Regions from separate parts of the Paenibacillus sp. FSL F4-0087 genome, predicted to be linked through region 2. Evidence: riboswitches for the same ligand, from Rfam matches in the RefSeq annotation. Region 2 holds a riboswitch; the other holds the start of a gene.
What was found. A riboswitch is a leader RNA that binds a small molecule or an ion and turns the genes downstream of it on or off. The one in region 2 is predicted to bind FMN.
Positions count from the first base shown of each region.

Region 1 (16,412 bases), 1.2 Mb from region 2:
GAACCATGTGGAACACCTTTAACGGTTGCATGATACGTTTTGGGTACGTGATGCTTCGGATGCGTCAACAAATGCGCAAACTCGCCATCATTGGTCAGAATGAGCAATCCTTCTGTGTCATAATCCAGACGACCCACTGGGTATACCCGTTCCTTGACACCTTTAAGATAGTCGGATACAATTTTCCGACCTTCAGGGTCTGAAGCACTTGTGATAACACCCTTCGGTTTGTTCAACATCATGTACACTTTCTTTTCACTGCGGATCGGTTTACCATTAACCGTAATCATATCCTCTTCGGGGTTCGCTTTCGTACCCAGTTCGGTTACGACCTCCCCGTTAACTTCTACTTTGCCGGACAGGATCAGTTCCTCGCTCTTGCGGCGGGATGCAATGCCTGCCTGTGCGATAATTTTTTGTAATCTTTCCATGTTTGTCATGTCACCTCACACTAATGATACCCATCAAGGCCGGAAATCACAAGGATAATCCATCGATTTTGTTAACGCAGGGGTTGTAAACACCTTTAGAGCTGCATTTAGCTATGTATTTAGACCAAAAAAGCTCACCCTCTCACTGCCTGTATGCGACAGGAGCGTTAAGGTGAGCCGTTCACTTTTAATCGTATGTAACCACTGCAATAAGCAAAAGGTTAATTGGCTACTTTACCTGCAACAACGACCTGTTTTTTCGCAGGGGTTGCACTTTCTTTAATAAAGGATTGCAACGTTTTGGAAGTAATATAATAAGTACGTCCTCCGTATACAAAGGTCATCATGCCAATAACCCGATTGTTCTGGTCCAGAACAGGGCCACCTGAATTGCCTTGTGCCACAGATTTTACGATACTGCCAATGCCCTTCTTGCCTGGAACGTCCGAATCTTGTGAATTAAATACTCGGCTCTTGGCAATTGTATTATAAGTTGAAGGGAAATCTTCGTCCAACAGCACAAGTTCCCCGGCAGAATTTTTAGGAAATCCGATGGTATAGACAATTTGATTATCTTTGGCATTTGCAAACGTCACCGGTTGTGCGTCGATTTCTTTGTCCAGCTTCAGCAATGCCATATCTGTCACCGGATCTGTTTTAATGATTTTGGCTTTAACCGGCTTGTCCAGATGACCTGGGCTTGCTACAGTAAGTGTGCCTTCGTCCCCATCAGACAGTTCAGCATAATCCTGAACGACATGATAGTTGGTTAGCACCTCATCCTTGGAGATCAGTATAGATGTGCCTACATCATAATATACTGAATCGGGTTCATCCTGCTTGACCAGACGTACGTTCACAACTGGAAAAGAATCCGCTGTAACGGCCAACTGAGCACGTAGTTGTTTATCGAAGTAACCCGTAAAATGAATCGTATTAACGGCTTGAGCCGCAGCCAACCCCGTCTGTCCTGCAAGCAACGCAATGGCAAGCATGCCTGACATTCCAAAGCGGAGCATTCGTTTCCAACTCTTTTGCATGATTCTCACTCTCCTCCGCTATCATTCTAGCATAATTCGTATATCGGAAGGAGAGGGCATATTTTTAACCAAATACAATCAAACAAATGACCAAGGCTGCAATGAAACCAACTACATCGGAAAACAACCCAACTTTGAGCGCATAGCGACCATTACGTATGCCTACCGCTCCAAAATAAACAGTCAATACATATAGGGTTGTATCCGTACTGCCTTGAATCGTGGAAGCCATGCGGCCAATCATCGAGTCGGGGCCATAGGTTTTAATTAGGTCAGTTGTAAAGGCAAGCGAGCCTGTCCCAGTCAAAGGACGCAAAATACCGAGTGGCAATACTTCTCCCGGAACCCCCATCCAGGACACAAGTGGTGCGAATAGGCTGATCACATAATCCAATGCACCAGAAGCACGGAATACACTGATCGCTACCATCATACCTACCAGATGGGGAATAATGCTAATTGCCGTAGAGAAGCCGTCTTTGGCCCCATCAACAAAGGATTCGTAGACCGGGACCTTTTTGGTAAACGCATATAATGGAACAAACGCGATGATAACCGGAATGGCCCAGACGGAAATCCAGTTGATGAAGGTTAACAACGTTGCTCATCCTTTCATACCGGGATTGTCACTTTTATGTACACGCGGCGGCCTGTGAAGTGCCCTGTTTCGGTACCAGCGATCGGCTACGATGGCTGCAAATGTCGCAATAATGGTTGCCATTAGCGTGGTGCCTACAATTTCCGTGGCATTCGCAGAATGATAATTAAGCCGAATGGCTATCAGGGTTGTTGGAATAATGGTGATACTCGCTGTATTCAGAGCCAGCAGCGTGCACATGGCAGGGGAAGCCGTTTGTTTATCCGGATTCAGCTCTTGCAGTTGCTGCATGGCTTTGATCCCCATTGGGGTTGCCGCATTGCCTAAGCCGAGCAGATTGGCACTCATGTTGGATAAAATGTAGCCCATGGCTGGATGATTCCGTGGAACATCCGGGAACAAGAAGCCAACAACCGGACCCAGCAGCTTTGCGATTCGTCCCAAGAGCCCTGCATCCTCAGCCATTTTCATCATCCCCATCCAGAACACGAGCACACTGATCAGCCCAAAGCATACCGTGACTCCGGTTGCTGCTCCATCAAAAGCTGCCTGCGTAACGACTTCAATTTTGCCCTGTGCGGCTGCAAAAGCAAATCCGGTTACGATCATGAGAAGCCAGATTAAATTGATCAAAAGATAACCCTCCCCTCATTATGGAGATAACAAATGACTTAATACTGCACGCCATGCGGAAGCCCAGGTAGAAATTTCACCGATCCCCCCCAGAGTTGCATCCTCTGTCTTTGGCTCTGGCGGAATATAACTTCCTTTGCGATACACAGGAATTGAACCCACAAGTTTCCCGTCAAGCTGCATATCAATTCGGCCGGCCAGTCCAAAAGTGGGATCAGTCGTTTTTGCATCTCCCTCTGTACTCTCTTGGACACGGTTATCGAGTAAAATCAGCTTTTTCGTCAATGAGGATGTCTCACTCTTCGCCAGAGGATAGGTGAACCCGCGGCCAGTGACCACATCCGTGTTTTGTACAGGCTGTTCTTTTTTTGCAATTTCCACCAAAGGGAAGTTTTCAAAACCGAAATCCAGCATACGTGCATGGTCATTCCAGTCGTCACCATCGTTCAGGGTTACCGCAGCAAGTTGTTGTCCATTGCGAGTAGCAGAGCTGACCAGACAACGGAATGCTTTTTTGGTATATCCGGTCTTTACGCCATCGGCTCCTTCGTACAATCGCAGCATTTTATTTTTGTTTTGCCAGGAATACTCCCAGCTCTCATTCGGATTTGGGGCCGATTTGTTCTCCGTAGCTACAATTCGTTTGAATACCGGATTCTTGAGCGCATACGCGGTTAAACGTGCCAGATCATTGGCGGTGGAGTAATGACCATCTGCGTCAAGTCCATGGGGATTCATAAAATGGGAATGGGTTAGACCAATTTGCTCTGCCTTTTTGTTCATTAAAAGAACGAAACCTTCTTCAGATCCACCGACATGTTCAGCAATCGCCGAGGCCGCATCGTTGCCCGATCGAAGCATCAGCCCATACAGCATGTTTTCCAGTGTCATTTCTTCACCCAGCTTGAGATAGATGGATGACCCTTCTTTGGCAAAAGCCGAAGAAGTTACCTTTACTTTGTCATCCAGTTTACCGTGTTCAATCGCAACAATTGCTGTCATGATTTTGGTCAAGCTGGCAATTCTGAGTTCCTTATCCCCGTCCTTGCTGTACAATATTCGGCCCGACGTAACATCAATGAGAGCAGCGCTTTGCGCATGATTTGAGGGGCCAGGTATGGTTCCCTGGGCTTCAGCAAGTCCAATTGAGGGAAACAGAAACAAGGGTACAAGCATGCATGCCATAAATTTCATTAATTTTCGCATCGATTCATTCCTCCGGGTCACTTGGAATCTTGTACTAGCTTATGACAGGACAACCCGAAGTATGTCCCAGTGTTAGCAAACAGCAAAAATCCCTCTCGCACATGCTGCGGAAGGGATCTCAACCGAATCATTAATTAGCTGTACGTAGAAGGATCAGGTGTGACAGGAATGCCAGACGCTGTCGGTTGTGTTGTATTACGATTGCGGAACATGTCCTGAATTCTATCCATCACATACGGTGTGGAATCAATCAATTTCTCAAACAGATGTGTTGAGTTATCAAGCGGAACGATGTGAACGCCTTGTTTGCCAACTACCAGGAATGCGATTGGACGAATGGATACGCCGCCCCCGCTTCCGCCTCCAAATGGTGAGGCAACCGATGCGGAGCTGGCATGTTCAGTCGTACTACCGCTGCTTCCGCCACTTCCACCTTTGCTGCTTCCATCACTTACATGAAAATCACTGCCACCCGCAGCAAATCCGAATCCTACTTTACTGATCGGCAAAATCACAGTACCATCAGGTGTTTCGACCGCATCGCCCACGATTGTATTGACATCCACCATGGCCTTGATATTTTCCATTGCGGTTTCCATTAAGCCTTGAATTGGATGATCTGACATTTAAATTCCCTCCAGTTTCAATTTAAGCTAGGTTTGATCTAACCATATCATCCCCAAACTTGAAGGGACTTATGTAAGCCAGCCTTTTAACTAAACCTCAATACTTCAAACCGCTGACTCGGCAAAATATAACCCGGCAGTTGCAATTAAACTGTGGAAAATTTCAGCATAATTGGGGACAATACATACATTCATATTTGCGATTTACTGTGTTGTTTCTTCATCTTGCGTCTGCGTCGTTGCTCTTTTAAGAGTCTGAACCACATCCGCCATCCTCCCTCTACTTGAAGCACTCGGGTTAACAATGTAAGTCCTGCGATCATGACTGCTGTAATCCGGATCTTTAGTTTCCAATCCAGCTCGGTTTGGAACTCCATCTCGTCTTCCCACACCGGCACAACTTGTAACTGTGGCGTTTGTTCAAAACGGATTTGATAAGAGAGGTATCCAATGATGATCGACTTGATGCTCCACACCCAACCTATGAGAACAGCCGTATATGCTGCATCGCCGACGCCAATGCGAGTGGACCAGGACAAATGAGTCATATGTACACGAGTGAGCGTTTGCTTGATCCAGAGCTTTAATGCTTCCGTTGCCCTGAGCATGATTTTTACGTCCTTAGCCCATTTTTTGACTTTACGTTTGTTAACACGCTCGCTGCTCTGGGCTTCTCCCCTTGAATGATTCATTCGCTGCTCCGTTTTCACCAGAAAACCTTCCTTCATATTACGAAAGACAATACTAGGAATTTCATAGTTAATACGCACAATGCCATATAGCAGACGAACCGTAATCTTGGCATAATCATCGTGATTGTGTTTCCTAAATGTAAAATGCACATGAACATACGAGATGAGGACTGCGACAAGAAGCAGTGCGATCAACAAGCCGATTCCTCCAAGCCAAATCCACACAGGCCTTACCTCCAAGCCCTCAATTCTTTTCACGTCTAGTATGACACTCTATATAGGAAAAAATTCACGTCTGACCTGAAAATTCCATTTAATCTTTGAACGCTACCTTACACTCCATTCCACATACCACGCCAAAAAAACCGGCAACCCAAAAGGGCACCGGTTTTGAATCGATCCAGACTGCAAAGTTATGAATTTAAAGGATCATCTTCGTTATTAATATCGTTTGAATTTGCATCATCTTCGAGATTTGTACTATCCAGGTCCAGGTCAACATGCTGCACATCCAATTTTTCAAAAAGCAGCTGTGTTTCTTCCTCCAGGTTCTCGGAATCTTCAAACAACCCTGGCTCCGGCAGATCTTTGAGCGAAGCCAAACCAAAGTAGTCCAGGAAGGACTTGGTAGTGCCATATAAAATTGGGCGTCCAATGGCCTCAGCCCGTCCCACTTCCTGAATGAGATCCTTGTTCACAAGGGTATGAATAGCACGTTCGGATTTAACGCCACGGATCTCCTCAATCTCTACCCGCGTGATAGGCTGACGGTACGCCACAATAGCGAGCGTCTCCAAAGCTGCCTGGGATAGAGACGTACGTGCAGGTGAATAAGCCAATTTCTCAAAATAAGCCGCATGTTCCGGCAAGGTACCCAGTTGAACTACCCCTGCAATTTTAAGAATTTGTACGCCTCGTCCCTGCTTGGCAAATTCAGCGATCATTTCCTCAATCGCATCCGACACCAGTTCGGTTCGCTGATCCACGATTTCGGAGATTTGTTTGATGCTCAGACCTTCTTCTCCGGACAAAAACAGCAGGCCTTCAATAATCGATTTCAATTTCGGAAAATCCATGATTCTTTGTTTCCCCTCTCCACTCCATAACGATATCCTCAAACATCCGCTCCTGATAACAGACAATCTGCTTCATCTTCATCAGCTCCAGCACCGCCAAAAAAGTTACGACAATCTCATGCCTGTAAATTTGATTATCCAGCAGCTTGGAGAATAACAGTCTACCTCCCGGTCCCATACTTTCCAAAGCCCCGATAACATCCCGAATACGATCCTTAACCGAGATTTCATCCCGCTGGATCCGAGTTACGGTTGTCCGCTTCTCCGCCTTGCGTAGCGCCTTCTGAAAGGCTGCAATCAGATCCGAGGTATGCAAACCCTCGACCGGATTCGATTGCGCTTCTACAGGCATATAAGGCCGCAAATCCTCGGGTTCTTTGGAGAAAATAAGGCTGCGTTCCCACTCCCGTTCGTGCAAGTGACGCGCAATTCCCTTGTATTTGCGATATTCAATCAGACGCGCAATCAGTTCTGCACGTGGATCATAATCTTCATCTTCCATATATGCATAATCCTCAAAGTCCTCGATTACCGGTGGTTTGGGCAGTAATAGTTTGCTCTTGATCGACAGAAGAGTTGCCGCCATTACCAGAAATTCACTCGTAATATCCAGCTCCAGCTCCTGCATCGAATGCAGATACGCCATATATTGATCGGTAATATCGCTGATGGGAATATCCTGGATATGAATCTCTGCCTTATCGATCAGATGAAGCAGCAGATCCAAAGGCCCTTCAAAAGTCTCCAGTTTGTATGTAACTACCGTCACTAGACGAATCCTCCCGCCAGAAAAATAAAAACCCCCGCTAAGCCGCCGAATCCGGTCTCCCGTTTTCGTCTGCGCAGAGCAGGGCACTATATTAAATAAGCACTATTTTAGCTGTTTCGTCAAGTTCGCCATTTCAATAGCGGCAGTAGCTGAATCCCAGCCTTTGTTTCCTGCCTTTGTTCCAGCGCGCTCAATGGCTTGTTCAATATTCTCTGTTGTAACCAGGCCGAAGATTGTAGGTACGCCTGTTTTCAGGTTAATTGCGGCTACACCCTTAGCCATCTCATTGCACACATAATCATAATGTGTTGTTGAACCACGGATAACCGTCCCTAAGGTAATGACTGCATCGTATTTGCCACTTTCAGCCATTTTTTGTGCAATCAACGGGATTTCAAAGGCTCCTGGAACCCAAGCTACATCCACTTCATCATCTTGTACACCGTGACGTTTGAAAGCATCCAGTGCTCCGCTGAGCAATTTGCTTGTAATGAACTCGTTAAAACGCCCTACGACTACTCCATATTTTAATCCTTCTGATACCAAATGTCCTTCAAAAAAGTGTGGCATTCAAGTCATCTCCCTAATTGTATTATATGATGTACGCAGCTGATTTTTGGAAACTAGTTCACCCTGTTTAACCTCAGAAAAGCTACTCAGTTTTTTTCTTCATTCTGCTCGATATCGTCGAACTTTAGCATATGGCCGAGTTTCGCCTGCTTCGTGTGCAAGTAGACCGTATTATCCTCGTTCTCTTCCATCTGAATGGCAACTCGTTCCACCACTTCAAGTCCGTACCCTTCAAGCCCTTTAATTTTGCGTGGATTGTTGGTTAACAAACGAATTTGACGAACACCAAGATCCTTAAGAATTTGGGCTCCAATACCGTAATCTCGAAGATCGGCAGCAAACCCAAGCTTCAGATTGGCATCCACGGTATCCAAACCTTCCTCTTGCAGTTTGTAGGCTTTGAGTTTGTTGATCAGTCCAATGCCTCGTCCTTCCTGTCTCATATAGAGCAGAACGCCATTGCCTTCGTCATGAATTTGTTTCAATGCTGCATCGAATTGTGGACCACAGTCGCATCGATGAGAATGGAATACATCCCCTGTGAGACATTCGGAGTGTACGCGAACCAATACAGGTTTCGATCCGTCAATTTCGCCTTTAACCAAAGCGACGTGCTCCTTGTTGTCCACCGCATTGGTGTAGGCCACCGCCTGGAATTCACCAAAGTCTGTTGGCATACGTACAGCTACTTCTCGTTTAACCAACTGCTCCTTCTCATTCCGGTACCGAATCATGTCCTGAATGCTGATCAGCTTCAGATCATGCTTGCGGGCGATCTCCTGCAGATCCGGAAGTCTGGCCATCGTGCCATCTTCCTTGATCACTTCACAGATTACACCTGCCGGATAGGAACCGCACATAATGGCGAGGTCTACAGCCGCTTCCGTATGTCCCGCGCGTCTTAGCACTCCGCCGTCTTTGGCGATGAGTGGGAACATATGGCCCGGCTTGCGGAAATCTCCGCTTTTCGCTTCGGGATTAATCAGCCCCTTGACTGTAATGGAGCGTTCATGAGCCGAGATGCCCGTTGTGGTATCTTTATGATCTACAGAGACGGTAAAGGCCGTCCCATGAAAGTCCGTATTTTGCTGGACCATAGGTTTCAGGTTGAGTTCATCGGCACGTTGCTGCGTAATGGGAACACACACCAGACCTCTGCCTTCGGTAATCATGAAATTGATGACTTCAGGTGTAGCCTTTTCCGCCAAAGCGATAAAGTCGCCTTCATTCTCCCGATCCTCATCATCCACCACAATAACTGGTTTACCCTGCATGAGATCGTAGATGGCTTCCTCAATAGAATTCAGAATGGATTTCTCTGACATAGGTCCCCCTCCAGTTTCTATTTCAATTTATATTTGTAGTTAATCAATTACGATTTGTTAAGCAAATCCGTGATTAGCGAGGAAATCCTCACTGATACTTCTCGGCTTACCCGCACCTGTCTCCTGATGTCCCTTTCCATAGTGCAGTAGATGATCCACATATTTGCCCAAAATATCACATTCAATATTGATGGTATCACCCGTCTTTTTCACATTTAATACGGTCTCACCAATGGTGTGTGGAATAATGGATACAGTGAATGCACTCTGTGAAGTATGCACAACGGTCAGACTAATTCCGTCCAGGGTTACAGACCCTTTGGGTATCAGATATTTGAACAGCTGCGTATCATCAGGTTTGATCTCGAAAACAATTGCATTCTGGTCACGTGTAATGCCTCCAATGACCCCAGTGCCATCGACATGGCCCTGAACGATATGCCCGCCAAAACGACCACCTGACAGCATGGCTCGCTCCAGATTAACTTTGCTCCCTGATTGCAATTGACTAAGATTGGTATTTCGATATGTCTCGGGCATTACATCGGCAGTAAATCCGCCACCCTCCAGGGTTGTCGCAGTTAAGCATACCCCGTTCACAGCTACACTATCGCCAATCTTCAAGTCGTTCATGATGGCGGAAGCTCCGATATTCAGGACCATCGCTTCGCCTTTCCGACCTATACGCCGGATCTGACCGACTTCTTCCACCAAACCGGTAAACATGCTACCGCCTCCTTTATTTATTTCGTAATCGTTAATTCATTTATTCAGGCCAAACCGGAATTCCGCCAATGCTAATATTATCTCCAACTTGCTCAATTTCCAGCTGATGCAATTGAATTGCCTGACTCATGCGCTCTACACCCTCGAAGCGGAAACTGCCTGGTGTTTCGTATCCTCCAACAATTTTCGGAGCAATGAACATGAGCAGTCGATCTACCAACCGTGCTTCCAGCATGGCGCCATTCAGAGTGCCCCCGCCTTCAAGCAGAATCGAACCAATTTCACGCTCACCAAGCTTGCTGAGTGCACTCAACAGATCAACACGTGGTCCTGGACCACAACGTATAATCTCCACCCCATAGGCTTCCAGCCGCTCAGCCGCTTCAGGGCTCGCCTCATCCGTTGTAAGCACCCAAGTTGGTGCAAGGCCATCCTTGACCATTTTGGCTCCTACAGGCAGACGCAGCTTGGAATCGACCACAATTCGTACCGGGCTGATCCCTTCCACTTGCAAGCGAGTCGTGAGTTCGGGATTGTCTGCAATGACCGTTTCCACACCAACCATAATCCCTTGATGGCGATGACGAAGCGCGTGAACAATCTCGCGAGCTGACTCGTTAGAGATCCATTTGCTGTCACCGCTACGCGTAGCGATTTTGCCATCCAGAGTAGAGGCCGTCTTCAAAGTTACAAAGGGGAGACCTGTTGTAATGTATTTGATGAATTTCTCGTTCATCCGTCTTCCGCGCTCACGCAGCACTCCAACTTCAACTTCGATCCCTTGTTGACGCAGCATGCTGATCCCTCTGCCGGAGACTTGCGGATTCGGATCTTCGCAGCATACGACGACACGTTTCACTTTCTCATGAATGAGACGTTCACTGCATGGTGGAGTCTTGCCATAATGGCTACAGGGTTCAAGCGTAACGTATACTGTACTGCCTTCAGCATCACTGCCCGCCATGTTCAGCGCATGAACCTCTGCATGACCCGTTCCCCGTTTGAGATGACTTCCGAGGCCCACGATACGTCCTTCTTTTACAACGACACAACCGACTACCGGATTGATTCCGGTCTGTCCTTGTGCCCGTTCTGCCATATCCAGTGCCAGCGCCATATAAAATTCATCATTAATCATTTCCAAGTCCGTTCACCCCACGGTTAAAATCTTAAGTTATAGACCTCCCTTCCAACAGAGAGGCATGTTCCATATCCAATAAAAAATCCCCGTCGAACAAACCGTTCGATGGGGATGATGAGAGACATGTGTCACCAGCAGTACTATTGATACATCGCCAACAACACATCGCCCAAAACTTCATTTCAGGCAAGTGAAAGCAGACACATACCTTAATGAACTTCAATTACAGGTAAAGAGCTTCTATGATGTGGCATATGTATGAAGATTTCCGGAAGTAACCGGATTTCTCCCTGCACAGGAAATGAATTCGTCAAAAACTGTACAGCAACACTCCTGCGGAATGCGGCCCCTAAAGACTGCACCCTCTCCTTCTCCCATCCAGACTATACTGTCGGTTCTGGAATTACACCAGATCAGCCATCTGCCACAGGCAGACGGGTCACGGACTTTGCATCAATGCTGGATAGATATCCTCACATACTGCATCACCGCCGGTAGGGAATTGCACCCTGCCCTGAAGGATTCGTTGCGTTATTAATTGGATGTTAGCACTTTAACGTCAAAAAATCAATTGTTTTTTGTTCCTTTTTGTCACATACTAACTTTTAATAAGCTTAAGTGTAAACAAAAACCGCTTCGCTAATTGCGAAACGGTTTACATACAGTTATTGATTAAGCTTCTACTACTTCAACAGTTTCCATTTTGTCGCGACCTTCGAAAGCGTCTACGAACTCCATACCTTTGGTTACTTTACCAAATACAGTATGTTGTCCATCCAAATGTGGTTGCGGTTGGTAGCAGATGTAGAACTGACTTCCGCCTGTGTTACGGCCTGCATGTGCCATAGCCAATGTTCCACGCTCATGTTTGTTCGGGTTGATTTCACAGTTGATTGTGTAACCTGGGCCGCCTGCACCGGAACCGTTAGGGCATCCGCCTTGAGCTACAAAGCCCGGAATAACACGGTGGAATACAAGACCGTTGTAGAAACCGGAGTTAGCCAGTTTCTCAAAGTTTGCTACTGTGTTTGGAGCTTCTTGATCGAACAAATCGATTACAACTTCTCCGCCGTTTGCCATTTTGATTTTCGCTTGTTTCGCCATATGTAAATGACTCCTTTCGTATTGACCATCGTTAATGGTGCCAGAACGCATGACCCTGGGCCAAGCTTTATAGCACTTTTCTTAGTGTACACCGAAAATGGATTGATCGCAAAATAATCAGCAAGATTTTTTCAAAATCCGGCCCTCAAGATGCAAAAGAAGACAAAAAAGAGTGTCCTTTTTTGTCTTCTTCATATAGAACTCCGCTATTTGAACTTAAATTAACGGGTAACTGGCTGTTTTGCAATACGCTCAGGTACCAGATCATTCTGGATGATGTCCTGATACGTCTCACGGCGTACGACAACATCCCCTTGACCGTCTTTGACAAATACAACTGCCGGACGACGAATCCGGTTATAGTTGCTTGCCATGGAGTAGTTGTAAGCACCGGTGCAAGCTACTGCGAGCAGATCGCCGCTTTGCACTTTGGGCAGGTCCAAATCCCAGATCAGCATATCACCGCTCTCACAACATTTACCAGCAACAGATACCGTTTCCTGAGCTGCCTCATTTGCACGGTTTGCCAATACAGCTTCATATTTGGACTCATACAGAGCTGGACGTGGATTGTCTGTCATTCCACCATCCACAGCTACGTATTTACGAACCCCTGGAATATCTTTGCTTGTTCCAACCGTGTAGAGTGTTGTTCCGGCTTCACCTACGATGCTGCGGCCTGGTTCAACCCAGATCTCAGGCACGGCATAGCCGATTTGAGCAAAATGATTTTTTACCGCATCCGTGATCGCTTTCACGTATTGTGAAACTTCAAGCGGTGTATCTCCATCAATATAGCGGATACCGAAGCCACCACCCAGATTAACCACTTTGAATGCCACGTTAAGACGCTCATACACAGCTGCTGCAAACTCAGCAACGCGTTGAACTGCCATTTGGAAACCTTCAACTTCGAAAATTTGTGATCCGATGTGTGAATGCACACCGAGTAAAACTAAGTTCGACTGTTTGGAAGCCAATTCAATGGCTTCAAATGCGGTTCCGTTTCCGATATCGAATCCAAATTTGGAATCCGTTTGTCCTGTCGAAATATATTCATGCGTATGCGCTTCAACACCAGGCGTCACACGCAGCAAAATGTTAACTTTGCGATTTTTGTCTGCGGCTACAGCTTGCAACAAATGCAGTTCATTGAAGTTATCTACAACGAAGCAGCCAATTTCTGCATCAAGCGCCATTTCGATCTCTTCCAATGTTTTGTTGTTGCCGTGGAAGTGAATACGCTCTGCCGGGAAACCGGCTTGTAGTGCCGTGAACAATTCACCATCGGATACTACATCTAAGGAAAGTCCTTCTTCCGCAGCAAGGGCACACATGGCCATTACGCAGAATGCTTTACTTGCATAAGCAACTTGGAAACCCAGGCCTGAAGCACGGAACGCTTCCATGTACTCTCTGCAACGCTCACGAACTAATTGCTCGTCCACAACATACAGGGGAGTTCCAAATTGTTCTTTCATGACGGTAGTATCGACTCCGCCAATTTCCAGATGTCCCTGTGCATTTATTTTACTTGTACCATGTAAATACATATCTGCATTCCTCACTTTTTATATACTGGAACAGCTGTTATTCCAATGATTTTACACCAGTATATCAAATTAGTGAATGAGAAGAATGGATTTTTCGGCAGATCATTTGTGTTTTTTACTTTTTTGCAATTCCCCGTCCGGATCACTGTCCATTTTGGTATTGTCACGCGTTTTGTTGATCGAAGGACGTTTTTTATTCTCCAACAGTGGCAAACGAAATAAAAAGTTACCCAAAGCCTTTGCATTAAACGGTATGAATGGCCAGAGATACGAAGAGTTGTAGGAGCGATGCAAGGTGAGCGCCACAATAATGAACGTCGTCCCGACAACGAAGCCGGGAACCTTGAATATCGCCACAGCAACGAGCAAAAACAACCTGACCAACCGATTCGCCAAACCAAGCTCATAACTGGGTGTTGCAAACATACCAATGGCGGCAATCGCCATGTAAAGTACAACTTCATTCACAAAATAACCTGTTTTCACGGCGATATCTCCGACCAAAATGGCCGCAATCAAACCCATGGCCGAAGCGAGTGGCGTCGGGGTATGAACTGCTGCCATCCGCAATAAATCCACCCCGAATTCAATAAGCAGGAACTGCAGAATCAGCGGAAGCTGTGCATTCTCGTGAGGGCCGATGAACTCCATTCCTGCTGGCTTAATGGCAGGGTCAATAACCATCAGCAACCACAACGGCAACAGGAAAAGTGAAATCAGAATACCTCCAAATCGTACCCAACGCAGATAGGTTCCCATAAAGGCGGTCTGTCTGTTCTCTTCCGCATGCTCACATAGGTCAAAAAAGGTCGTGGGCAGAATCATCACACTGGGTGAAGTATCTACAAATACAACCACCCGTCCGTCCATCAGATGGGAAGCTGTCACATCCGGTCGTTCCGAATACCGAACCAACGGATACGGGTGCCAACCCTTGTTAATAATCGCTTCTTCAAGCTGCTTATCGGCAGCAGGGATACCGTCGATATTTACTCGTTTGATTTTTTCACGAACGGAATCTACCTGAACCTTGTCCACGATATCATCAATATACACAACACAGACATCCGTTTGCGATCTGCGTCCGACCTGCATAATTTCAAACTTTAATCCAGGGTCCCGTATTCTTCGGCGTACTAACGCCACGTTGGTCAGAAGTGTCTCTGTAAACCCGTCTCTAGAACCACGGACCACTCTCTCCAGCGAAGGTTCCTCTGGTGAGCGTACCGGATAGCTGCGGGTATCCATAACAATAACGGAACGATCCCCTTCGACGAACATGGCACTCATGCCTGTGAGGACCTTGTTAATGACAGCACTCATTTTCTCCACTCGCTCAACTTGAATATGAGGAATGTAGCATTCGAAATACGACTTCAGTGCATGTCCAGACACTTGCTCCGGTGTAAGATACGTTAATCTTTTTAACACTTCGAGCAAAATTTCATCCTTCGCAAATCCAGTCAGCAGCAGTAATCCAACGTGTTTGCCGCCCAAGACCATTTCCCTCATATTCACATCAAAGGACTCCCCAAGTCCCAACACTTGTTGAAGCGTATATCTGTTATCACTCATGCGAGGGGAAATATCGTCGTTTTCCTGCCAATATTCTACTGATTCCTCGATACTGTCAGACATTTCATTTTGCTTCTTTTTTTCGTAAGCCTTCTTTTCTTCTTCCTCCTGAATCTCATAAGGAGATTTATGCATCATCTCTTCGGATGTTGCTTCGCTGGAGTTATGCCCGTCGTTGTCTGATCTTACGTCCATTTCCCATCCTCCTTAGGCCAAACGTTTCAACGCTGGTATACAAAAAAGTCAAACAGGGAGCCTGTCATCTTCCCCAAAATCATGGCAAGCAGCAATCCAAATAGATACGATTTCATGCCCAGTCGTTTCGCCAGCACTGGCAGTACATTCAACACTTCTGTGAGTGCCGCAGCAAGCAGACCGATGAACACACCGCAAAACAGTCCGATGATCGGGCTCAGCAACACCGCTCCATGCACCTTCCAGTGCCAAAAATCCGCAACGGTACCGAGCAGCGAACCTCCGATCAAGGCCCCTTCATACCAATGGGTTTTGTCATAGGTTCGCGTAAGCTGAGCTAGTCTTGGGATCATATCAAGCACGAGAATAAGCGCAATCACACCACTTCCGACCGCGATCCCCCCCGCAATACCCAGCACAATGCTGATTGCTCCGTTAAGAACGCTCATCCGCATTCATCTCCCTGCGTTCCTCTTCATGCATACGTTCGGTTTCTTCAATCACCACATACTTGTCTACATTTTGCTGATATAGGAACATTTCCACCTCCAAAGGGGTAGGTTCTTCATTCCACTTTTTCTTGAATAAATGATTAAAGAACACGGCCATGCCAAATCCTATCCCGATTGAATACGCCACCTGAAACAGATACGGATGCTCATCCCGGCGGCCTGTAATCATCTCTACAATTCGAATCTGAACTTCCTGCATGTTTACGTCAGCATGAAAATTCATAATGGTCAACGCTGATCCAAAGAAAAGCAGCAGCCACACCAGGATAAACAGGGATTTGGAAGGTTTGCCACTTCCCGCAACTACCTCAACAAGCGTATGACCCGATCCGATCAATTCAACGGTGACATCTGGTAAGGCCCGACGGATCTGAGGGATGATCTGCAATATATCAATGAGGATCAGATTGCCATCCTCCGGTCCGGGGCGCAGCAATTCAAGTTCAAGCAGCCTTCCTTCCTTTTCTTCGGGAGAGGTGAGTAAGTGAGCTACATCTCCAAGCTTTACACTTCGGCCCCTTTGGATACGAATACGGCTGCGCAATCGAACATAGACCGTTGGAGTGGGTGTCAGGGACATCCGGAACACTCCTTTACTGCGTAATTTAGGTTAGTATTTGAAGAATGTGCAAATTTATTA
Region 1 covers NZ_JBBODJ010000001.1:5,128,509-5,144,920, reverse strand. Annotated here, with positions in the region: gene MHB84_RS23665 (pseudouridine synthase) at 1-431, opposite strand, end outside; gene MHB84_RS23660 (S1 family peptidase) at 653-1,471, opposite strand; gene MHB84_RS23655 (spore maturation protein) at 1,536-2,069, opposite strand; gene MHB84_RS23650 (nucleoside recognition domain-containing protein) at 2,076-2,702, opposite strand; gene MHB84_RS23645 (D-alanyl-D-alanine carboxypeptidase family protein) at 2,721-3,908, opposite strand; gene ytfJ (GerW family sporulation protein) at 4,043-4,534, opposite strand; gene MHB84_RS23635 (DUF2953 domain-containing protein) at 4,726-5,451, opposite strand; gene scpB (SMC-Scp complex subunit ScpB) at 5,640-6,302, opposite strand; gene MHB84_RS23625 (segregation and condensation protein A) at 6,271-7,071, opposite strand; gene ribH (6,7-dimethyl-8-ribityllumazine synthase) at 7,174-7,641, opposite strand; gene MHB84_RS23615 (bifunctional 3,4-dihydroxy-2-butanone-4-phosphate synthase/GTP cyclohydrolase II) at 7,728-8,966, opposite strand; gene ribE (riboflavin synthase) at 9,024-9,692, opposite strand; gene ribD (bifunctional diaminohydroxyphosphoribosylaminopyrimidine deaminase/5-amino-6-(5-phosphoribosylamino)uracil reductase RibD) at 9,733-10,836, opposite strand; FMN riboswitch at 11,196-11,359, opposite strand; gene MHB84_RS23600 (peptidylprolyl isomerase) at 11,506-11,937, opposite strand; gene lysA (diaminopimelate decarboxylase) at 12,159-13,490, opposite strand; gene MHB84_RS23590 (spore germination protein) at 13,593-15,203, opposite strand; gene MHB84_RS23585 (stage V sporulation protein AB) at 15,287-15,715, opposite strand; gene MHB84_RS23580 (stage V sporulation protein AA) at 15,696-16,352, opposite strand.
Region 1: it holds a riboswitch for FMN, as region 2 does, so the genes downstream of both, ribD (bifunctional diaminohydroxyphosphoribosylaminopyrimidine deaminase/5-amino-6-(5-phosphoribosylamino)uracil reductase RibD) here and MHB84_RS28600 (DMT family transporter) in region 2, are expected to answer to the same signal.

Region 2 (16,412 bases):
ACAAAGATACCCGTACCGATAATCGCACCTACCCCAAGAGTCATCAGATCCAATGGGCCAAGCACCCTCTTCAACATGTTGCTTTCGTTATCTCCGGTGGCAATCGGCTTTTTTCTAAACAGGGAAGATCGATTCTGGTTTTGGTTCATACACAGTTTCCTCTCGTATTGAAAATGATGATTGTGTCTCTATACTTCAAATATTTGTTTGGTTCATCTGTTCTATGAAAAATCCCTTTGTTCTATCTTACTGACCAACTACAAAAATCTATCGATTTCTACACTTCGTCGCGTTGCTTTGTTAAATTTATTTTGGGATGATGGTATATTCTGTCCATTCCAGACGAAAATTATCATGATCTGTTGGGCAGGGGTGAATATGAAAATCGTTTTAAAACAAAACTGCGTATAATTTATATTATGCGCAGTTTTTTAACAGCTTTTTTCTTCAACAAAACATTATAAACTCGTTGTTACATGCAACCATGCCAATACAGTGCCTTTTCGCCTCTTTTTGTGGTTTATTCCTTGCTCCACCTGTCATCTTGCACGATAATCAGGTACGCTAAAGAGCCGCATACCCTTATGCGGCCCCTCACTTGTAATGCTATTAAATGTATAAGCCAGATGAAAACTCTCTCTTTTCATTCCAGAAGAGAATCAACTTTCACTCACATGGATTGTCTAACTTATGAAAATACAATTCGTTCTGCATCCGACATCCGATATTGAGATAGCAGATATTCCTTGCTGTCCAAAGCCTTCCGCCGGACCTCGTTCAGATCGACATGCAGCAGCTTGCCTCCGCGCTTCACCGGACGACCTGCTACAAACACAGTATCCACATTGGATGGGTTGGCAAATTGAACGACGGCTCCAACCGGATCATGCACCGGGAACAAGTTAAGGTCGGTGGTTCGGATCATAATCAGATCGGCTTCTTTACCTGGCGTAAGTGTGCCAACCTTCCGCTCAAGTCCCAGAGCCTTCGCTCCAGCAGAAGTTGCAAATCTCAGCACTTGACTGGATTGCAGATTAAGCTCACCAGGCATTTCACCATGGAGCAAAAGTTGTTCATTTTCACGGGAACGTTCAGCTTGAAGCGCAAATTTCATCTGGGAGAACATATCCCCACCTGTTGATGTTACAACATCGACTCCGAGCGTTGGGGTTCCACCATTTTCAAGGAAGTACCCCGTTGCCGGATACCCGTGCCCCATCATCATCTCTACTTCCGGTGTGACGGACAGTGATGCGCCGCTATCGGCCAACATTTTATATTCATCCGTATCCATTGTATTTCCGTGTACGACGTTCAGACCTGGGCTCAGTAAACCAGCCTCATACATTTTACTTATCGAACGATCTACAGACCCCCAGCTTCCAAAGCCAACATGCATTGAACATATCGCATCCAGCTCTTGGGCAAGCTGAATTTCCTTCACCGTGGTATCCCAATGGCTAAACTCCGGACCTCGAATAGCAAGACCGAACGTGAGCAGCTGATCCCGTGAAGAAAAATACTGTTCCTTAACTCTTCTCACATCATTCGAATACGTCAGCTTGCTTTCTCTGTTCCAGTAGGGCGTCTCACCTGGTACACCATAAGCGAAAACCGACCGAATACCCGCATCCTGAAGTCCGCGAATCAGTTCATCCGTGTGCTCCGGGGAATAAGGCATACTCCAGTCAAGCACCGTGGTCACTCCTGCATTAAGCGCTTCCAATGAACCCAGCAAATTGGCGATATAGCTGTCTTGTGGCCGGAGTTTACTTCCCATCGCTCCATAGTAGAGATTCTGCAGATAGACCGGCAGTGACCAGTTGGTTCCCGCTGTTTTTACAAGTGACTCCCATACATGCCGGTGCGTATCTACAAGTCCAGGGAGTATGATCATCTCCGATGCATCTATCACTTCCGCTTCAATACAACTCAGATCGGGCTGGATAGCAGTAATAAGAGAATCCTCAATGAGAACGTCCGCCCGTTTATACTGACCCACCGACGAATCCATAGACAATACACAACCATTTTTCAGTAGATAACTTGTCCCCACAAGACACATCTCCAATCATTATTTTTTGTTGGATATACGCTTGAATCCTGGATGTTAATCTCTGATGAAATGACTAGCTGAAATATTTTAAGTATATAACCATTATATAGAAGTGGATAGTAAGATTCAATTTTGGTTTTATACAAATCTTATTGAATATTTCCTGTCTGTTGCAAAGTACAATAAATCACACTTTCCTTGCATATACCCTACTCTTGCTGCTAATCCTTCTTCTGTTTTGCCCGAAACCTTCTAACCTTCATCAGATTACCACACATCTTGTCATCACAATATTTCTGGGTTCTACTACGTGTATCGTCATAGAAAATCCAACGACAATCCGTATTGTCACAGATACGAATTCTTCCCCCATCCCCTTCAACTACAGTGATGGCAAAATCGGCTGCGACCTCTGCCATGACCTGCTGCCATTGAGTTCCTACAGGAATAAGTGAAAGATTCAGTCCCTCATCTCCAGCGTTCAGTCTTCTTATGACTTGACCTTCCTCCATTATGCCGTTAAGCCATTCCTGGTCTTTGTTTGATAATGCATTTCCGTCAGATAAACCAGTTGCAATAGCCTGCAATTCATTTCTGAAGTTTCTCAAAACTCCCTCTTCTTCAGAAGAAGCAGGTACAGATGCATTCAGTTGCCATTGTTTGAGGAATGCCTGCTGCCATTCGGCTTTGCCAAGCCTGTCCTCTGAGCGATTTCCACCACGCCAGTCATGGTAATCACTGTTTACAAAATCAGTCCATAGTCTATCCATACGTACCTCCGCTAAATTGTAACCATCTAAAATTAAAAAGATAGTTACAATTATTCGTGTTTGGGTTATATTAATTGTAACCACATTTAAGCACTTTAGCTAGTTACCATGAATTCATTTTAGGGAGGAAAAATCAATGACTACAACAGCAACAGAACTATTGCTCATTCAGAAAGATGATACCTGGGATCAATGTAACTGGATTGTGCCTTTATCCAAGGCACTCGAAGGACTGACTGCTGAACAGGCAGCCTGGGTTCCATCATCCGGTGGATTAAGCATCTGGCAGTTGGTTAACCATATGTATTACTATAATCATCGCTTGTTGAGTCGTATTCAGGGCAAAACACCCTCCGGTACACCTGCCGAAAACAATGAATCCACCTTTGGAGATCCCGGCGACCCTTCCGATACCACTGGCTGGAGTGCACTTATGCAAAACACAACACAATTAGCCGGACAGCTTCGTGATCAGCTCTCTTCATTAGAAGAATCCGATCTTGAAGCTCCGTACATGGATACGGATGAAAAATGGGCACATGAACTAGCTCGCTGGGTACTACACGATGCGTATCATGCAGGGCAGATTGTATTATTACGCAGACAACAGGGAAGCTGGAATATCATATTCTAAAAAAACACTTGAACTGCTAGCGCTTACAGGAATAAGATGGACTTATTAATGTTACAGCTTGTTCAACACAATATAATTGAATAGGATCTTCGGGGTAGGGTGCAATTCCCAACCGGCGGTGATGTTCTTCGGAACCAGCCCGCGACTCGCTGTTTGACCCGATGTAGGGATTCAGCGACTGACTTGGTGTGACTCCAAGGCCGACGGTACAGTCCGGATGAGAGAAGATCAACACATTGACATGCCGTTACGGAAAGGCTTATTTTCGTACGACATGTTAATGATTGAGCCCCCGTTTATTTGGTGTATACCAAAACGGGGGCTTTTGTCGATTTTGCCAACTGAAGATTCCGTGTTCTGACGAAGGAGTCCTGAATATGGAAAAGACCCAATCTGCATCAACAGTTTACCACAAGGAACGAAGTAATACCGGATTCTGGCTCGTCGTGCTCGGCGCCGCCCTTTGGGGTGTAGATCCACTGTTCCGTATTATTTTGCTCAAAACGATGACCTCCACTCAGATTGTACTGGTGGAACATATTATTGTCAGCCTTGTGGCAATTCCCGTCTTGTGGAAGTTCCGGGCCGATTTGAAAAACCTGCGTGCACGCCACTGGATAGCCGTGATATTTATCTCCTGGGGAGGATCTGCTCTCGCCACGGTATTGTTCACTCTGGCACTTACGCATAACGATCCCAACACTGTTTTGTTACTGCAAAAGATGCAGCCGCTATTTGCGATTGTTCTGGCTAAGCTGCTGCTGAAAGAAACATTGCCTCGCCGCTTCGGTGGACTGTTTATCATTGCACTTGCAGGAACATACCTGCTCACTTTCGGATTTACCCTTCCCCTTGGCAACTGGGACAATTGGGTTCATGCAGGCAGCCTGTTATCACTGGGTGCAGCTGCGTTGTGGGGCGGTTCAACGGTTATGGGGCGGCTGATGCTGGGGCAAACCCGTTATGAAACGGTCACCTCTCTGCGCTTTGTCGTAGCCTTGCCGCTACTGATCTTTATGACGTGGAACGAAGGTGCTGCCTGGACATTCCCTTCCGCTACAGGTGAACAGGCGGCTGTAGCACTTAATATTCTGGGCCAGGCTTTACTGCCAGGCTTACTGAGTCTTCTCTTATATTACAAAGGGCTCTCTTCCACCAAGGCCTCAGTCGCAACGCTTGCAGAACTGAGCTTCCCGATGGCCGGTGTACTGGTAAACTGGATTGCATTCCGTACATTAATTACATGGGAGCAACTGGTGGGCTTCATCCTCATCTGGATTGCCCTATTCGCCATCTCCAAACAGCAAGAACGATCAGCGACTCCGGCTGACGGTGCACCAAAACTTCGTACGAATTGAATTTTATATAAAAGCAAATCAATTAAGGCACTGGACATCCTTTGAGATGTTCAGTGCCTTTTGTCTTTTCGCTATTCCGGTGGTACGATGACTTATGGAATAGTAGATTAAGTCAATTTAGAGAGGAACGATCATCATGTCTTCATCTTCATCATTTTCATATACATCTTACGATGCCATAGGTTTGGCTGAACTGGTTCGCGCACGGGAGATATCCCCTGTCGAATTGCTGGAAGCGGCGTATGCACGCCTCGAAGAAGTGAACCCGCAGCTTAATGCAGTCATTCGTACATATGAAACACGTGCACGTCAGGAAGCGAGTATAGTTCGTCCGGGAGAGCAGCCCTTTGCCGGCGTGCCCTTGTTATTGAAAGATATCTCTCAATCCCTGGAAGGTGAAATTCTCACCTCGGGTTCTCTTCTTCTCAGTGAGCATCGCGCGCAGCGGAATTCTAATTTCGTTTCCCATTTGCGCGATGCAGGCTTCATTATCATTGGACATACCAATACACCGGAATTTGGCCTGAAAAATATTACCGAGCCCCGTCTTCACGGACCAAGTCGAAATCCATGGAATACGAATCACTCGCCAGGCGGTTCAAGTGGAGGCGCCGCTGCCGCAGTAGCCTCGGGTATTGTACCCCTTGCGGGAGCCAGTGACGGTGGCGGTTCCATCCGAATCCCTGCTTCATTCAGCGGCCTGTTCGGACTCAAGCCTACACGTGGGCGGACACCTGTTGGACCGGGTGTTGGCCGTCAATGGCAGGGTGCTTCGATTGATTTTGCATTGTCTCGTTCAGTTCGCGACAGCGCTGCTTTGCTTGATACATTGCAAGTGATTCAACCCGAAGCTGCGTTCCATGCTCCCCTCTTTCCGGGCAGCTACTTGGCTGATATGAACTATCCTCATCAACGCAAACTGAAAATTGCGTATACTACGGATTCGCCTGTGGGGACACCTGTCAGCGCGGAAGCCAAAGAATCTGTATACAAGCTCGTCCGCTGGCTGGAAGAACAAGGTCATGAGGTTGAAGAAAAGCTGAGTCCGGTTAATGGAGTCAAATTGATGGAGAACTATTACATGATGAACAGCGGCGAAATGGCGGCGATGATCTCATCGATGGAACGTTCTATGGGCAGAGCATTAACCTCTGCTGATATGGAGATCGAGTCCTGGGTGCTGGCTGAAGCCGGCAAAAAAGTATCCGCTGCCGAATTCGTACATAGTCTGGCCGAATGGGATGTTGCCGCAGCTCAGATGTCCACATTGTTTGAACGCTATGATTTTTATGTCACACCTGTCAATGCTTTTCCAGCACCCAAAATCGGCGAATTGACACCTCATGATGAACAGATTCAGCATCTGATGCGTATTAGCGATTTGGACAAGATCCAGCAGCAGCAGCTGATTTATGAGATGTTTGAGCCAAGTCTTACCTACACTCCGTTCACTCAGCTCGCGAATCTGACGGGTCAACCAGCCATGAGTGTTCCTGTGCATCTGACTCCTGAAGGCCTGCCGATGGGTGTACAGATTATGGCAACGAAAGGCCGTGAAGACTGGTTGCTTCATCTGGCTGGTCAGCTGGAAACATCCGAACTATGGGTCGGCATGAAGGGTAATCCACTGTTTCCAGTATAAAAACAGAATACAACCTACATCATTTTCAATGTGAGCCGTATGTTTGCCAAAGTGCATGAAAGCCATGTCAGCTCCGCATACTGAAAGCAAAAACAGCGGAGGAATGTGACGAATGAATATGAATACAACGGAACGCCATAAGCAGTCTGTTCGTATCCCGGCCAAAACGGGTTATGCCGTTAAGGTAAATAAAGGTTCATTAATTCGGGTGACCGATTTGGAGGGGCAGCAGGTCGTTGATTTTGTTGCATATGATGCTCAAAATGCCAATAATCGACTAGATCCAGGTGTAACGATGGACGTTTTGCGCTCCTACCGGATCAAACCAGGACAATCCGTGTATTCCAATCAATATCAACCATTGCTTAAGATCGTTCGCGACACGGTTGGTGTTCATGATTTCTTCAACTCCGCCTGTCGTCCGGAAATGTATGAAGTATTATATGACAAAAAAGATCATGCCAGCTGCTATCATAACCTAAATCAGGCTCTTGAACCGTTCGGGATTTTGCCACCGGATCAGCATTATCCATTTAATCTGTTTATGAAATCGGTTGTAGATGATCTGGGCAAGATTGATGTCGTAGCTCCTGATTCGCGTGCTGGTGATTATGTGGAGATGGAGGCATTGACCGATCTGGTTGTCGGTTTATCCGCCTGCCCATGTGAAGAAAGCTCATGCAACGGATATCATTGTACAGCTATTCAGCTGGATGTAGAGTCCTTATTAGATTAAGCGACGAACAGCTTGTTCTAATTTGCTCCAGACGGGAATACGATGACTTGTACCCATATGTGTGTGACTTACCGGTACAATTCGTCGAACCCGTTAAGGAGTGAACGCGTATATGTCTGTACTGTTTAGTTATATTATTCTGGGAATCTCACTATCAGCTCCAATTGGTCCGATTAATGCCGCTCAGTTGGATCGCGGAGCCCGCCACGGATTTATGCATGCCTGGATTCTGGGACTGGGAGCCATGTTTGCCGATTTGGTGTACATGCTTCTGATCTACTTTGGAGTTGCTCATTTTCTGGACACGCCGTTCATGCGCTCGTTTCTTTGGTCATTTGGCAGCTTTATTCTGGTGTATACCGGTGTGGAAACACTATCTAAGTTAAAAGATGGCATTCAGGCCTCTTCTACAGCAGAAGCGAGGGTTGGGAAATCTTTTGTTTCTGGCTTTCTCATGGCCCTGTCCAATCCGCTGAATATTTTATTTTGGCTCGGTATTTACGGCTCTATTCTTGCTACAACCGTGAAGCATACTGACACCGCTCATCTGCTAATATACAGTTCTGGTATTTTCATAGGCATCCTTGTCTGGGATGTCATCATGGCTGGCATGGCTAGTCGATTTCATAAACGCAGCAACGAAACCGTTTTGCGCTGGATCTCCATTATCTCGGGGATCTGTCTGATCGGATTTGGCCTGTACTTCGGTTTTGAAGCTGTACGATCTATCTTTTTCTGACATAAAAACTACACTGGACAGTCACCCAACGCCATCCGCATTAATACGTTAACGGTATCATGTGGAATGGAGTTGGGGAATCCATGGCAGAGCTGTACAGTGCCGATGAAATAAATGCATCATTCAAAGGTCTGCCCGAATGGCAGCAGAACGCTTATTCAAAATTTTCCAATATGATTGCAGATGAGGGTAATACGTATCCTTGTGTTCCCGGAAGGATGGGTTTTCTCTCAGGACATTTGAGATACGGATTCACCAGGGATCCGCGTACACAAGCTTCTGCTGAAGACATGGCGGAATTACTTAGTCAATATGGACCCGTTTCCCGGGATACGGGACATTACGCTTCTTTGGTTGTCATTTGCGAGACACCGGATGATTTGAGAAACAACACAACGGTGGAGCAGTATCAGTCCTTGTTCTGGGAGATGCTTAACCGGGTAAGTTCACTCGATACTGCCTCCTGGCCTGAACATATTTCAACTGATCCGCATGAAGCCACATGGGAATTTTGCTTTGGCGGGGAGCCTTACTTTTGTTTCTGTGCCACTCCCGCGCACGAGCTTAGAGCCAGTAGGCACTTCCCTTATCTTATGTTTGCTTTTCAACCAAGGTGGGTGTTTGAATCCATTAATGACAACACACCTCTTGGCCGGAAAATGAAAACCTTGATTCGTAAGCGTTTGGCAGCCTATGATGCCGTTCCGGCTCATCCTTCGCTCATGTGGTATGGGGAGCAGGATAATCTGGAATGGAAACAATACTTCCTGCCCGATGACGAGCAGACCCCTTCCAAATGTCCTTTTTTGCGCATGAAGCAAGCCATTAGCAAATTGACGAAATAGCTGATACCAGTCCACCCATTCAAGGCTTTGATGGCTCAGTAGATGGCGAAGATTGCGGTTTTCGTACTTTGTTTACAATGTAAGTAATCAAGGCTATCAATACAACAAGACCTATACTTGCCAGCAGACCTCTTCTGCTGGCTTTTTCCATAGCCGTGCCAGCTACTGCTGCAAGTATAAGGACCATGGCGATCCACACTTTGATGCGATTCCAACTTGTTGGCTTCATTTTCTTGATATACGTGATGCAAATCAGAAGCCAGGTATACATTAATACCAAGCTACCTGCGGTTGTTACATATTCAAATAGGCTCTTAGGCATCCATAATGCCAGGAGAGTAGAAAGGATTAATCCAGCCGCAGTGCATCCTAATGAATATAGGGGCATGTTCTTTTTTCCCCAAGTCTTCGTAAACATCTTCGGTGCATCTCCGTCCTCACCCAGTTTAACCAACATGGACGTAATCGCATAGATTGAAGCGACCATCGTGGAGAATCCTGCGATTATTAAAATCCCATTGAGAATATGAACCACAACCGTAAATCCAATCGATGACATTGCTTTGACGAGAGGACTCTCGTCTGGTGTTAACTTAGCAGCGGGGACCAGTAGCAGGATCAAGGCAATCGCCACAACATACAGCGTACTGACGGTTAACAACATCACTCTGCCTGACTTCACAGCGTCCTTAGGTTCTTTCAGCTTGGCTGCCATTAAACCCATGACCTCAATCCCGGCAAAGGCAAAAAAGGCATAAATAAACCCAGTCCACACGCCTTTTATTTTGTGAGGGAACCATTCATTCGTTATTTTCTGCGGTGTAATCTTCACATCTAACCAGCCAAGACAAGCCGCAGCTGCAATCGCGATAAAAGCAACCGTTGCAGCTAACTTGATTACGGCGAGCACATTTTCTGTTTGAGTTAGCCCTTTGGCTCCCAATGCGGCGATGAACAATCCAATGCATGCGTATACTGCCACAAACACCCACAATGGAAACTTAGGAAACCAAAATTGAGAGAATAATCCGAGCGCCGTTAATGAACTGCCCATGATCAGCATTTCGGAAGACCAATACATCCATCCGCTTCCGAAACCGGCCCATGGGCCGAACGCTTCCCCGGCATATGTTCGAAAAGCCCCTTCTTTCGGATCTTCTGCCGTCATCTGAGCCAATGCTCCAAATACAAAATAGGTCCCCGCAGCAGCCAGCACCAAAAGTACAAGCACGGATAAACCGGACCAATGAATAGCCAGACTTGTTCCGAGGAAAAATCCGGTCCCTAGCGTACATCCTGCTCCAAATAAGGAAAGACTAATCCAGCTCAGTTTCTCTTCTTCTTTTTGATGCACATGGCTTTTCATATGTATCCTCCTTCATGCGTACCCCATTACGGTTTACATATGATGGAGGTTTTATGTCATTAAGGTAAAAAGAAATAAAACTGACTTTTTACTAAGTTTACATAATAATTTTCTTGTTAACTAACTATGTTACTGTTGATTACGTCGATGCTTTTGGGAGTAAAACAGTAGTGACACTTTTAAGCGTCTATAATTAATGAAAACCCTTCGAACTGTAAAAAAAACAGTTTGAAGGGTTTCTTGTTAGTTTCTGAGAACAAACTCTCGTTTAGTATGGCGGATCTGATCGGTGGATGTTTTTGTCACTAAGAACCTGCTATTCAGGTTCTATTTCTTGCCTAACAACTGTTGAAGCTCATCCAGCTCTATCTTGGCTTCCGGTTGGAAGTCCTCACTTTTTACATATTGTGCAAGGCTGTAAAGTAACTGGCGCCCTTCTGTCTGATTAATCAATTTATCATAATTTAGTGCCCCAACAAGCAGCTTACCTTTTCCAACCTGGCATTCAAACAGCAGCCCCAGCTTATGATTACGTTCAAAATTATCGATGGTTTGAACGAAAGGCTGAACATTTTCTGCGACCTTATCCAAAATAATAGACCGTGAATTCATAACGATATGCCACCAAGGATAAGTGGAATACACCTCACTTGGGAAGTGCTTCAATGCTGGGTGTGCGTTATTAATTAGAAGTCCAAGTGTGCCGATGGGAACTTGCTTGTTCATGCTTTCCGAAATGGATCGGAACATCGGATAACACCAGAAATCGGTACAATATGTGCCTTCAACTGAATTATCGTTATCCTCGAGTGTTGGGAGTAACAGCACACTCTCGCCTTTTTCCAGTAAATTAATGACTTCATTGGACAATTCCTTATAAATATAGTCATGTTCAATAGCTGTCACATCATGATCAGGGTATATCCATAGGTCATATTGTTTCCGAATATCGGTACCTGGAATATGCAGGGATAGAGTGATCGGCGTCATCTTTTTCACATCAGGCAGCTTGAACTTAATTTGGCTAATCTCAAACCAAGTTTCTCCAGAGACAAAGGAAATCTCGTCTTTTCCTTGTGCAATTCGCTGATCCGAATCACGCATTTCCCACTCCACAGTATGACCCCTCAATGAATCTGTTCGGTAGTACCTTAATTGAATGTGGGCATTAAAATCTACACCCGAATTGTAGTTAAATTTCTCGAATCGGGCCAGAAGCACTGCATCGGAGCAATACGTTCTCCACTCCTCGGGAGTAACCAGCCCTTTCGAATCCATGAAGGCATCCAAAATACCTACCAGTGCTGTCCCCTGTCCACTAAAGTCCTGAAGATCGAGCAATTGAAATCCTGCCAGATGATTGGATCGAAATGCCGCCTCAAGCTCCTCCTTATAGCAGGCTACTGCAAGTTTGCCAGAGCTTTTGAAAAAGGGTTCAGCCAGATGTCCCATTCCTTTGGATTGCAATCGTTCCCGAAACACCTCGAAGTTTTTTGCCTTCAGCGATCCGGTATACTTCTCGATCTCTTCATAATTGGGATACATGGCATATTGTCCAATCTCATGGGAGATGACGGGTAGATGTGGAATGAGTTGTTGTTCAACAGAAGCGGCTTTCACGGTCTTGGCTTCCGTGCCATATTGAATTTGAATTTCAGATTCTTCTGCTTGAATTCTCTCATTCTCTGAAACTGTTCCAACGGGCAAAATCATGTCGTCGTAGTCCTTCAGAGTACCAGGCACGTCGGTTTGAACATGACCCAACGGTGCATCACACATGGCATAAGAGCCGCGGAAAAGTCTATCTTTGGAAAAACGTACGCCACAGTAAAAATCTTCTTCCTCTAGAATCAGCGGAGTGAACTGAAAATTGTTTGAACCCTGGGTGTACAGAGGGCGTGGATCAAATGCTCTATACGCTTTGATAATGGCATTCAGTCTTTCTTTACTGCCCCAAAGTTCATTACCGAGTGACATCATTACAAAAGAAGGATGATTCCCATACGCCTTGAGCATGGCAAAGCCTTCTCGAATGAGATAGTCCTGTTCAGCCTGATTATGCTGTGGGTCAAGTTCATCCGTGATTGTTCCCCAAAATGGCAATTCAGGCTCCATATAGATGCCAAGCATATCTGCAGCGGTGAACGCTGCTTCAGGTGGACAACAGGTATGGAAACGATAATGATTTATACCATATGATTTGGAAATGCTCAGGATTCGCAGCCATTCATCCACATCGGTTGGCGCGTAACCTGTAAGCGGGAAGATTAGACCATCATGTTTTCCACGAAGAAGGGTCTTTCGACCGTTGATGGTAAAAGCATCTCCATTCGCTTCAAAATCTCGCAGTCCTGTTATGATTTCAGTTGTATCCAGCACATCGCCATGTTCACCCATCAGAGTAAGGGTCAGCACATACAGATGTGGGTCAGAATCACTCCAGAGCAATGCGTCGTCTCCCATCTTGTAGAGCACATTAACTTCGTCCTGCCTACATGGATAGGTTTGCTCATTCACCACATGATCTCTGTCTGATGCCACATATCCATAAGTCTCTTTTAAGAGTGGCTTGAAGGTTTGCGCAGTAACGGACAATACAGTACCTGGTATCGATTTGGACAATGTACTTGTAATTCTGAATGTTCGCTCTGTAGCATTGGGATAGATCTGTACCTCACCCAAGTGCACGTCGTGGTAAAAATGAAGCTCCAGCTTCCCGGTAATTCCGTTCCAGTTGGTCTGAGTATCAACGGATGTAAGATGACCGCCTTTCGTCGGATAGTCCGTATTATCGACCCGAATGGTGAGGGTGTGTTCTCCCTCTGATAGCCCTTCCGGCAAGATATACACATGAGGGGTGTTAAGACTATCCTGCGCTCCAACTTCTTCACCATCGACCCATAACTTGGTTATGCGCGTGCGTTCCAGATACAAACTGCATTTCTTGCCAGCAAGCGTTGTAGGTATTTCAATCTCCCTTTTCAGCCACACCCATCCTTCATATGAATATTCATCAGTCAAAGACCCGATGTGAGCCACATCATTCTTTCTTCCTTTGCGCGCATGAGAAGTCGTGTTCGGCAGCGTTATGGTATCGTGAAATGGACCTTGTACGCCTTGTTTATGTTCATCCAGTTGAAGCTCCCAGCTTCCCTGCACGTTCATTTTGGTTAACATGATCTTAGCTCCTCTATACTTTATGTATGCAATCTATTCTTCTGGTTACGTATTTCTATTATATAACTGTAATCTTAGTCCACCCATATAATAAAATTTATGCTGAGTATAACAATATGGAAATAATCCAAAGGTTATCGCTGACAGGTTCGTCTCTATAATGACTTAGAAATCCAAAAAAAAGTCGCCTAAAAGGCGACTAGTGTTACTTATTTAAGTAGTTCAATTCTCATACGCTGCTAGATATCAGACAATGCGAGCATGTTTACTCCGCTGTATAAACTTCTGATTCCTCATACAAATCTGCTGGCAAGGCCTGTATGAAAGGTGACCAATCGCCCGTCATGTACAGATGAAGCCGATGCATAGCTCGCGTACACGCCGTATAAAGCAGTTTCCGTTCATTGTCGCGACCATAAGCTCCAGACGAAGCATCATAGACCAAGACTGCATCAAACTCAACACCTTTGGCAAGGTACACAGGGATGACCATTATACCTTTTTCGAAATTGAACGTTTCCTTCGTAACGAGCTGCAACGCTTCGCCTCCTTGAATCTGTAACGATTCATAGGCCTTATGGCTTTCGGCGGCGGTCTTCGTAATAATAGCGATGGAATCAAATCCCTCGGCTCTTAGCGACGCGATATCTGCCACCATTTGTGCATCCAGCTTCTCTCTGTCGTTGCTTCTCGTCAGCAGGGGCTTTAGGCCTTTTCTTTCAAAGGGTACAATTTCATCTCCTTCTGGAAGCATCGCTCTTGTAAATTCAACGATCTCCTTCGTAGAGCGATAACTGCGTACTAGGGAGAAAAGACTTGTTTCGGCTTCACCGTAGAGACGGACTAGTGGTGAATCAGCTGCGGCTAAATTAGTAGCCTGTGTGAAGATCGCTTGCCCGAAATCGCCGAGCACGGTCATACGAGCTCGGGGAAACAGCTTTTTGAGATATTCATATTGAAATGTTGAATAATCCTGACCTTCATCAACAAAGACATATTTAATTTCCGTGTTTGTCCGAACACCTTCAATCATTTCTTTTACATACAAATAGGGAGTCGCATCCTCATGGAACAACGCGTTCTGGAGCAGGCTTTCCTTGGTTTGACTGCATATCTCAGGCCATAGCGTGGGGATAAACGTAGCATTCGTTTTCTCCCGATAAGCGGCTTCGTCAACAAACAAATCGCCATATATACCTTTGATATCAACAAACGAGAATTTCTTGATACCTTTTCTTAGTGGGTTAAAACGTTCTTTCACGATCTTGCAGCCGAGCAGCTCCTCTTCCTTCTGGGCAAAATCAAAATCGCCTTCATCTTCCCGACGCTTGTTGCTTATTTTCTCGCGAATTTGGGCGTACTGTTCCGCGATATCAAATACTTCCTTATCTTTATGCAACACTTCGAAAATATCCGCATACTGATCATTGTCCAGATAATTCAATTCTTCTTGTACCCACGATTCTTCACGTTCTTTGCGTTCCAGCGAAGCCAACTCTTTCAGCAGCCATTCCTGTAAGAGTACAACACGATTTAGCAAGTGCAGGGAACGATCATAGCCGTAAAATTTGGCTCTCATTTGCTCCGCAGTAATCAAATCACGATTTCGAAACCGAATGCTGTTGAATCGCATGCCTTCCTGCCCCAGCCAGTTCCCATAGTTCTGCAAGGCTTGCAGAAAAGCATCGGAGGCTTTATATTCAATCCCCTGAAGCCGCGCCTCATAGCCCGGAGCTCCATGCGAGGTTAGTACATATTCAATCTGATCAAAGACATCCTCCGGACGTAACGAAGAGCCAAGCCAATAGTCGAGAAATTGTTGAAAAGTGGTCTGCTGCATATTATCTTCGCCGAGCTCCGGAAGGACAGTGGAAATATAACTGCCAAACATCGGGTTCGGTGAGAAAAGGACGATCTGATCAGCACTAATCGTCTGGCGGTGTTTGTATAATAAGTACGCCACCCGCTGTAAAGCTGCGGAAGTTTTACCGCTACCAGCTGCTCCTTGTACGATTAGCATTCGGCTTGTGTCATTACGGATAATGGCGTTTTGTTCCTTCTGGATGGTTGCCACGATACTTTTCATTTGTGAATCTGCACCTTTGCCGAGCACTTGCTGCAACAATTGGTCTCCAATCGTTTCGTTTGCATCAAACATATTGCGGATTTCTCCGTTATGGATCTGAAATTGCCGTTTCAGCTCCATTGTGCCATCGATTCGCCCGATCGGTGTCACATAGGACGCTACGCCAGGGGAAGAGTCGTAGTACATGCTCGCGATCGGTGTACGCCAATCATAGATCAGAAAGCTCAATCCGTCTTCGTCGACAAAAGAAGATACGCCGATATAGATCTGATCGGGGAGGGCCAGACCTTTCTCCTGAAAGTCGATGCGGCCAAAATAAGGGGACGGGAGCAAACGCTTCATGTTATTCCATTGCTGTGCCAACCGCATGTGACCCCGTTCCCGCTCGGCCAATACCGCGGACTGCTGGTTAATGGTATAGAAAGTCTCTTCGAAATCTTCGTGGGTGCTGGTATTGATCGTCACTTCTTCCCAAAAGCGCTTGCGAATTTCCGAAGCCTGGTCACGCATTCCGGCAACCTCTGGCTCCAATTCTGTGATTCTGGCCTGCAGTTTGCTTCTTACAGACTCTAGACGTTCCTGTTCCAGCTGCCAATCTTGTGTTTGCATCTCTCCGAACCACTCCTTTTCCTATTTTTGGGATGAAAAAGAGCATTGACAAATCAAAATTCCAGATGTAAAATTAAAGTAGGGATAAAAATAAGTACATATTTTCATTTTGTTTGTCAATGGCGCTAACGATTATATCATAGCGTTATTTTTCGTTCAATTCTTTTTTTCGAAAAAAGATGGCCTTTGAATTCATCAGGGGTCATCTTTTTTCGTGTGTATTGGGTTTCCTCTCCCTCTTTCCCTAACCGGACAAATGAAAGCACATAATGACAGGTTCTTGAATCAGTCTTCATCTATTATAGGAATCAAGGAGTGGTTAACCGTATGAACTGGATCGAATCATTACAGGCAGCTATTGCATATATGGAAGAACATTTACTCGAAAATATGA
Region 2 covers NZ_JBBODJ010000001.1:6,289,498-6,305,909, forward strand. Annotated here, with positions in the region: gene MHB84_RS28580 (amino acid permease) at 1-149, opposite strand, end outside; gene MHB84_RS28585 (amidohydrolase family protein) at 689-2,056, opposite strand; gene MHB84_RS28590 (CGNR zinc finger domain-containing protein) at 2,278-2,826, opposite strand; gene MHB84_RS28595 (DinB family protein) at 2,963-3,460, shown strand; FMN riboswitch at 3,542-3,693, shown strand; gene MHB84_RS28600 (DMT family transporter) at 3,838-4,818, shown strand; gene MHB84_RS28605 (amidase) at 4,955-6,460, shown strand; gene MHB84_RS28610 (urea carboxylase-associated family protein) at 6,573-7,196, shown strand; gene MHB84_RS28615 (LysE family transporter) at 7,309-7,935, shown strand; gene MHB84_RS28620 (YqcI/YcgG family protein) at 8,019-8,780, shown strand; gene MHB84_RS28625 (amino acid permease) at 8,800-10,146, opposite strand; gene MHB84_RS28630 (glycoside hydrolase family 2 TIM barrel-domain containing protein) at 10,474-13,323, opposite strand; gene helD (RNA polymerase recycling motor HelD) at 13,589-16,018, opposite strand; gene MHB84_RS28640 (AraC family transcriptional regulator) at 16,346-16,412, shown strand, end outside.